DNA from 2 places in the Mesorhizobium sp. B2-1-3 genome. Region 1 is predicted to be linked to the other one. Evidence: riboswitches for the same ligand, from Rfam matches in the RefSeq annotation. Region 1 holds a riboswitch; the other holds the start of a gene.

The links. A riboswitch is a leader RNA that binds a small molecule or an ion and turns the genes downstream of it on or off. The one in region 1 is predicted to bind cobalamin.
Region 2: it holds a riboswitch for cobalamin, as region 1 does, so the genes downstream of both, FJ973_RS30615 (aromatic ring-hydroxylating dioxygenase subunit alpha) here and FJ973_RS04950 (CbtB domain-containing protein) in region 1, are expected to answer to the same signal.

The regions. Positions count from the first base shown of each region.
Region 1 covers NZ_VFWL01000002.1:84,195-89,375, reverse strand. The annotation lists gene cobD (threonine-phosphate decarboxylase CobD) at 1-864, opposite strand, end outside; gene cbiB (adenosylcobinamide-phosphate synthase CbiB) at 863-1,831, shown strand; gene cobO (cob(I)yrinic acid a,c-diamide adenosyltransferase) at 2,164-2,778, opposite strand; gene cobU (bifunctional adenosylcobinamide kinase/adenosylcobinamide-phosphate guanylyltransferase) at 2,780-3,295, opposite strand; gene FJ973_RS04955 (CbtA family protein) at 3,288-4,085, opposite strand; gene FJ973_RS04950 (CbtB domain-containing protein) at 4,101-4,280, opposite strand; cobalamin riboswitch at 4,316-4,512, opposite strand; gene FJ973_RS04945 (aromatic ring-hydroxylating dioxygenase subunit alpha) at 4,648-5,181, shown strand, end outside.
Region 2 covers NZ_VFWL01000035.1:179-3,558, reverse strand. The annotation lists gene FJ973_RS30620 (hybrid-cluster NAD(P)-dependent oxidoreductase) at 1-1,096, opposite strand, end outside; gene FJ973_RS30615 (aromatic ring-hydroxylating dioxygenase subunit alpha) at 1,116-2,363, opposite strand; cobalamin riboswitch at 2,494-2,696, opposite strand; gene FJ973_RS30610 (DUF680 domain-containing protein) at 3,176-3,373, shown strand.

The sequences.
Region 1 (5,181 bases):
CGACAGCCTGAAATAGCGGAACAATGTGGTGCCGCCCGCGGCAGGCACGCCGAAACGACCGAACAGCCCGTCGAGCCGAGCCGATACCTCCGCCAGCGACGCGCGCATCGCGTCCTGCCAGCCGATATCGGCAAGTGCGCGAATGCCATATTCGAGCGCCGGGCCGGTGACGGCCCAAGGTCCGAATTGCGTTTCCAGCCGTTGGGCCGCCGGCGCATCGGCAAGCGCAAATCCAAGCCGCAGGCCGGCCAGCCCGAAAAACTTGCCGAAAGAGCGCAGCACGACGATGCCGCCCTGGCCGACATAGCCGGCAAGGCTGTGTTCGCGCGGGCCGACATCCATGAACGCCTCGTCGACGACCAGCAGCCCGCCCTTGGCGCGCAAACCGGCGGCCAGCGCCAGCAGCCGGTCGCGCTCGACGATGCGCCCATCCGGGTTGTTCGGATTGACCACGATGGCCAGGTCGGCATCCGCCAGATCAGCGAAATCGCTGACTTCGGTCACCTCGTGCCCCGTGATTGCCGCCGCGCGGGCATGTTCGGCATAAGTCGGCCCCAGCACGAGCGCCCTGCCCGGTGCGATGAGCGAAGCCACGCGTGGCAGCAGGATCTGCGTACCGGGCGCAGCGACGACATTGGCTGGCGAGGGCGCACCATAGCTAATGGCCGCGATCGCCGTCAGCTCACGCGCCCGCCCCGCTTCCGGCAATCGCGACAGCGAGGTGGCGGGCAGCTCGAAAAGCGGGTAGGAGTGCGGATTGATTCCGGTCGAGAGGTCGACGAAAGGCTGGGGGGCGTTGGGGAAAAGCGCCCTTGCCCGGCCGAGACTTCCACCATGGTCCACCGCTCCTTCAAGAAGCTTCATGTCAGTCCTGATCGCTTTCCTGTCATTGGCCATCGAATCCGCGCTGGGCTACCCCGACTGGCTGTTTCGCGCCATCGGCCATCCCGTGACGTGGTTTGGCAGGCTGATATCCTTTCTCGATCGCAGGCTCAACCGCGCCACTGATCCCGACGCACTGCGTCGCCAACGTGGTGTCCAGGCGCTTCTGGTCATCGTGCTGGTGCCGGCGCTAATTGGCCTGTGCGTGCAGATCCTGCTCTGGTTCATTCCCCTGGGACTGTTCATCACCGCCCTTCTGGCAACATCGTTCCTGTCGCAGCGGAGCCTTTATGAGCATGTCGAGGCCGTCGCCGATGCGCTCGACTCGGGCGGCCTCGACATGGGCCGCGCCGCCGTCTCGCGCATCGTCGGCCGCGATCCCGAAACCCTCGACAGGGCCGGCGTCTGCCGCGCGGCGATCGAGAGCCTGGCCGAGAATTTTTCCGACGGCATCGTTGCCCCCGCCTTCTGGACGGGCGTCGGCGGCCTCGCCGGCGGCGCCGCCTACAAGGCCGCCAACACCGCCGATTCGATGATCGGCCATCGCACGCCGCGCCACGAAGCATTCGGCAGGGCAGCCGCACGCTTCGACGATTGGATCAACCTGCCGGCGTCGCGGCTGACGGCGTTGCTCATCACCTTGGCGGCTTTCCTGGTGAAAGGCGCCGACGCGAAAGCCGCATGGCAGGCGGTGCGGCGCGACGCGAAAAAGCACCGCTCGCCCAATGCCGGCTGGCCGGAGGCGGCGATGGCCGGCGCACTTGGCCTGGCGCTCGCCGGGCCGCGCAGCTATGGCGGCGTAACGGTCGACGACGCGTTCATGGGCGAAGGCGGCCGGCGCGAAGCCGACAGCATCGACATAAGGCGGGCGCTGAAACTCTACCGCGTCGCCGACTGCCTGTTGATCGCGCTGTTCGGCGTGGTTTCGGCGATCGTCATTCTGGCATGATCTCACCCCCCCCGTGAGTTCTCTCCCGAAGGGGAGGAAGGGAGCCGGGCTGCAACAGGTTCGCGCCTTTCCTCTCCCCCGTCGATCGGGGGAGAGGTGGCTCGGCGAGCCGAGACGGAGTGGGGGTCGACGAGCTCGGCAGTCGCGTTTCTCGCACCCGCCGGGTTGCGCCTGCCTGTCTGCGGACCGCGCGTTCGATAACCGCCTTCCCCCAATCCGTCGCTGCTTCGCAGCGCCACCTTTCCCCCCTCCGGAGGGAAAGGAAGTGAGCCCTGCTGGAAGCGTTTGGCGACCAGACTTGAATGCTCATCCACAAAAGGGGACAACAGCTCTCAAAACTCCACCCCCTGCTGCGCCTTCACGCCCGCCGCGAAATGGTGCTTGGTCAGCCCCATCTCGGTCACCAGGTCGGCCGCCTCGACCAGCGCCGGCTTGGCGTTGCGACCGGTGACGACGACATGCAGGCCCTCGCGGCGCGCTTTCAGCGCGACAACCACCTTGTCCAGATCGAGATACTCGTAGCGCAGCGCGATGTTGAGTTCGTCGAGCACGACGAGACTGATCGACGGATCGGCCATCAGCTCCAGCGCCTTGGCCCAGGCGGCCTCGGCCGCCGCGATGTCGCGCTTCAGATCCTGTGTCTCCCAGGTGAACCCCTCGCCCATCGCGTGCCAGACGACGCGGTCGCCGAAGGCGGCGAAGGCCTCCTTCTCACCCGTATGCCATTTGCCCTTGATGAACTGGACGACGCCGACGCGCTTGCCGTAGCCGAGCATCCGCAGCGCCAGGCCAAAGGCAGCCGTGGTCTTGCCTTTGCCCGGGCCGGTGTTGACGATCAGCAGCCCCTTTTCGACCGTCTTGCTCGCCACCTCGGCGTCTTGGACCGCCTTGCGCTTGGCCATCTTGGCGCGGTGGCGCTCTTCGTCCTTTTCGTCGATGTCGGTCATGTCACTTCACCTTGAGCGGCAGCCCCGCCACCATCAAAAGCACGGTCTCGGCAATCGCCGCGACCTGCTGGTTGAGCCGGCCGGCGGCGTCGCGGAACCGGCGCCCCAGCGCATTGTCGGGCACGATGCCTTGCCCGACCTCGTTGGATACCACGAACCAGGGTCCGCGCGGCCGCGACAGCATGTCAGCCAGCCGCCGACATTCGGCCTCTACATCATGATCGGCCAGCATGTGATTGGTCAGCCAGAGCGTCAGGCAGTCGACAAGCACCGGCTGGTCCTCCGGTAGGGCCTCGAGTGCACCGACAAGGTCTAGCGGTGCATCGATGGTCGTCCAGCCCTCGCCGCGCCGCGACCGGTGCAACGCGATGCGCTGCCGCATCTCGTCGTCATAAGGTTGCGCCGTGGCGATGTAGGCCCATGGCGAAGGCAAGGCGGTCATCAGCGTTTCGGCGTGCGCGCTCTTGCCGGAGCGCGCACCGCCGATGATGAAGGTCAGTCTTCCGCGATCAGGCAAAGCTGTCGCGCAGGCTCGTCGCGCTGCCGGTGAAGCGTCCACGCACCACGCCGACGACAGCGCCCAGCACGAGCCAGAACACCAGGTTCGTCACTGTCACCGCCACCACGAACTGATGGTGCAGGCCTTCCGGGATCGGCGTCTCGAAACTGTCGGGCTGCGGCGCGCCGACGATATGCGGCGCGACGATCAACACCACACCCAGAATCGCCAGCGGCAGTGATTTGCGGAAGGCGATCAGGGCAAGGCCGATCGCCGTCGCCGCCACCGTCGCCGTCCACCAGATCTGGCGTGGCAGAAGCTCGGCGGCAGGCATGGCCGGCAGTTCCGGCGGCAGGCCGAGGCCCGGCGCCAGCGTGAACACGGCAAAGCCGGCCAGTCCCCAGAACACGCCCTGGCGCCAGTTGCCGATGCCGCCGGCGAATTCCGAAACCGCGACCAGGACCAGCGCGAAGCCGATGCCGGTGACGATGTTGGCAAGCACGCTGAAAGCGAAACGCTCGAAGCCGTCGGCCGGCGCCCAGCCTTCCTCTTCAGCCGGAACAGCTTCAGCGGCTGCCGGCGCGGCGGAGCTCATGGCATTGCCCGCCGGGGCGGCAGAGTTCATGGCGTTGTTGTCGGTCGGGGCCGGTGCGGTATGGTCGTGGTGGTGGCCGCCGCCGGCCTGTTCGTAGACTTCCGCCTTCAGGATCAACGGCACGGTGGCATAGGCCTGCATGCAGGCGAGAACGACACCGGCCACGAGCCCTGCGATCGCCGCGATGAACACGACGTTGCGAAACAGGTTCATGATGTCAAATCCCTATCAGTGGCAGGGAAACGCCATCGAGTGGCGATAGTCGTGCGCGGCATTGTGGACCGCGTCGATATGCGAGAAACCGACAAAGCCTACGACGAAAACGCCGAGCAGCGCCGCGAGCGCGAGCTGCAGGAGGCGCGACTGCGAGGAGATGGAGGCGCCGAGGGAGACGGAAGCGGTATTCATGTCTTGTCCTTTCACCCTCCACCCGAGGGCATCGAAGTCAGTTTCCTGTCGCCGGCAGGTCTCCTGGCTCGCGGATCAGCGCCCTTCCCCACCTTCCCGAAGAAAATCTTCAGTGGCATATGGAGAGGACTACCGCACACAGTTGCGGGGGCAGCCACGGCATTGGGCAACAAATCTGCCCGCACCGCATTCCCTCTTGGCTCCAATCGGAACCGACGACGAAGGTGACTATAGGGAAAATCGCCGCATCCGGCAAACCAAAATTCCGACGGCGACAAGCGCTTTAGCGCCGTCCGGCCGCTTGCTCCGCTGCAATTGACAATTTCCGTGGCCGGGTGTCGGCTGCCATCCTCACAGGAGGCCAGCCATGCAGCCCGTCCAGAGCCAGCACGCCCCCTATAACGGCCTCACCCGGGCCGAGCCGACATTGCCGTCCTCGGCCTATTGGGATGCGGCGGCCTACCAGCGCGACCTCGACGCCATCTGGTACAGGAACTGGCTGCTCGTCTGCCGTGAAGCTGATCTCGCCCAACCGCTGGCTTTCCGCACCTTCCGTGTCGGCAGCCAGGAGATCGTCGTGCTGCGTGACGATACCGGCGAACTGCGCGCCTTCCACAACACCTGCCGGCATCGCGGCTCGCAGCTTTGCCAGGAACGCGAGGGGCGGCTGAAGGCGCGGCTGATCACCTGCCCCTACCACGCATGGTCCTATTCGCTGCGCGGCGAGCTCGTGCGCGTGCCATCGAAAACGCTGCCCGAAGGTTTCGACAAGGCGGACCATCCGCTCTATCGCGTCGCGCTGTCGGTCTGGCGCGGCTTCGTCTTCGTCAATCTCGCGGAAGATGCCGCCGGCTCGGCGCACTCATCCTTCGACCCGGCCTCCGGCGATCTCGGCAACTGG
Region 2 (3,380 bases), on a different contig from region 1:
CCTCGATATCAAGCGCCGAAAGCGGCTTGGAGCAGCAGGCGAGAATGAAGCCGTCCTCGATCTCGTGATCGAGGATGCCGCCATTGTGGCTCATCTCGACCTCGCCCGAGAGCTTCTTGACCTTGCAGGTTCCGCACAGGCCGAATTCGCACGCGGCGGGGATTCTGACTCCCGAGGCGCGCGCCGTCTGCAGCACCGTCTGGCCGGCGACGCATGCGGCATCGACGTCCGAAATCGAGAACCGGATCGGCGTCGCGGCTTCGACAGGAATGGCTGCGCCGTCTCCGGTCGGCGAGGCGAACGGCGCCGGGATTTCCTCCACCAGCGGCGCTGCAAAGCTCTCCTGATGGTATCTCGCCATGTCGAAGCCGGCGGCTTCGAGCATGCCGCGCACGGCACGCATGAAGGGGTCGGGGCCGCAGCAGAAGATTTCGCGCTCTCGGAAATCGGGCGCCAAAAGCGGCAGCCGGATGGCGTCGATGCGGCCCATATGGCCGAACCAGCCTTCCCGGCTCGACCGCTCCTCGATCATGAAACCGAGCGACAGGCCGGGCATGCGGCTGCCGAGCAATTCCAGCTCCTTGCGGAAGATGATCTCTTCGGGGCGGCGGGCGCAGTTGACGAAGCCGACATCGGTCCATGGCGCGCAGTCATTCAGCCAGCGCAGCATCGACATCATCGGCGTCACGCCGGAGCCGGCCGAGATGAACAGATATTTGGCCGCCGGGTGGCTGTGCAGCGAAAAGTCTCCGGCCGGCCCATACGCCTTGACGTGCGAACCAGGCCTCAAATGGTCGAACATCCAGCGTGTGCCGGTGCTGCCGGCCTGCGCCTTCACCGTCACCGCGATCGAGAATGGCCGTGAAGGCGAAGACGACAGCGTGTAGGTGCGCATCAGCAACCCATCCGCTGTCGGCAGTTCCAGCGTCACGAACTGGCCCGGCTTGTAGCGGAACCAGGTCTGGTTGTCGGAGCGGAAGGTGAAGGTCTTTACATCAGGCGCCTCGTCGCTCACGCCGATCACTTCCAGCACCTGGAGCCTGTCGTTCCAGGGCGCCATCTGATCGAGATGGCGATAGAGGCCGAGATCCGTCATCGCATTCATCCCTTACCTCTCAAGCAACGCTGCGCAGGGCCGGCCGGCCGTCTTCGGCGAGGCGCGGACCGATGAAACGCGCGTACCAGTCGACGAACTGGATGACGCCGCCTTCGTGCAGTTCGGAATAGGGGCCGGGTTCATAGGCCGGCGACAGGATGCCGAAGGCGTTTTCCTCGACGATGCGACGATCCTGGCCGTTGGTCTCGGTCCAGACATGGGTGAGTTCGGCAAGGTCGTAGTCGACGCCCTCGACCGCGTCCCTGTGAACCAGCCATTTGGTCGTCACCGCGGTCTCGGTGGCGCTGATCGGCAGCACGCGGAACGTGACGGCGTGGTCGCCAAGGATGTGGTTCCAGGTCGTCGGATAGTGATAGAGCAGCAAGGAGCCGATGCGGTCGGTGGCAACGCCGTCGGACAGGTTCTTCTTGACCGCGCGTTTTCCCGTCATCGTATAACTGACGGCATCGCGCAGCAGCGGCGCGCGGGTGGCACGGTACTGTCCGGCCGGGTCGATGCGGAACCTGCTCGGCAGGCCGGCCGCCTCGCACTTGGCCCAGTGCGACAGCATCTCCGGGTCGCTGTCGGCGTCTTGCACGCCAGTCACGGTCGGCGCCTCCGGGAAGGTCTTGCAGAGCTCCGGATGGTTGCCGGCGCAATGATAGCATTCGCGGTTGTTTTCCCAGACCAGCTTCCAATTGCCCTTCTCGACGATGGTGCTCTCGAAGGCGACCTTTGCTTCGCGCAGCCGATGCGGCAGCAAATAGGGTTCGATCATCGTCCGCATCGGCGCGAAATCCGCCGGCTCGTCGGCGAGGCAAATGAAGATGTAGCCGCCGACGCTTTCGCAGGCGACCGGCTTCAGGCCGAACTGGCTCTTGTCGAAACCCTCGGCCATCTGCCTGGCGAACAGCAGCCTGCCGTCCAGTTCATAGGTCCACTGATGGTAGGGGCAGACGAGCTTCGCCGCCGTGCCCTTGTCTGTGTTGCAGACGCGGCTGCCGCGATGGCGGCAAGAATTGTGGAAGGCGTTGATGTTGCCCTTCTGGTCACGCACCAGCACCACAGGATAGTCGCCGATCTGCACGGTGATGAAGCTGCCGGGCCGGGGCAGTTCGCAATCATGGCCGATGAACAGCCAGTCGCGGTACCAGATCAGCTCCATGTCGAGCTTGAAGTAGTCGGGATCGGTATAGAAGGGCTGCTCGAGCGAGAAGCCGTCCCTGCGGTCTTGCAGCCGTTTCAGCATGTCGTTGCGCGCATCCATGTCCTGTCCTCGCATTGAAGTCCTGTCCTCGCATCGAAGGACTGAACGGAGGGGAGAGAGGAAGGATCAAGCCGCGCGCCGGCTTGCGCCGGACATGCACCATCCGCCTCTTGACCGCCCGCCGCGATCAGTCGAGTCCAACATCTCGGGCTGGTTTCCGGGCTCTGGAGCTGTCCTTGCGGACTGTCGCGACACCTTCCCAGGCCTTTGCCCAGTGGTCTCCCGTTGCGACCTGAACTCCACCACCGTTGCGGGGGCAGCGCCGGATTCTGACCGGCTTCCCAATTCTCCGCCTCGTCGTCACGCGGCGGCACCTGAGATGGCAGGATCTAACCATGATCGCCGACTTGTCGTCGGCATGAAAACGACATCGCATCCATGCCGCGCGACACGCATTGGAAACGGCGCGGCCGCCGTTGCAGGGCAGAAAGCCTCAGGTCGCCGCCTCGGATTCCGTCTCGTGGCGGAGGCAAAAAAGGTTAACGGTTTCGAAAAGTGACTGTTAGCGCCCTCTAAAATCGAACCGAACGGTTCGTTTCTGTTGACGATGCGTGCAGGACGGTGTGAACACTGGGCCTTCGACACAGTTGGTGATCGCGCGACGCGTTTGCATAACCAACTGATAGTAAACAGAAAAAAACGAATGTTGAAGGCTCTGGCACAATTTCAAGTGGTGGAAACTTGGTCCACACGGAAAAACTTCGTGATTGGAAATGGCGGTATGGCTTTCCCACATCGGGGCTGTCCGAACGACGCGATTTCCTCCCAAGACACGCCGCTAGACGGACGGAAAAATACTGGAGTATCAAAAAATGAAAAAGATCATTCTCACTGCCGCCGCCCTTCTGGCTGTTTCCGGCAGCGCCTTCGCTAGTAGCGACCATTATGGTTCGAATGCCCCTGCGGCCACCGCCGTCGACAGCTCGTACACCGCTTCGACCAAGAAGTCGGAACCGGCTGCCCAGACGCCTGTCCAGGGTGCCGATCGCAACCTCTTCGGCAACAACTAACAGCCGA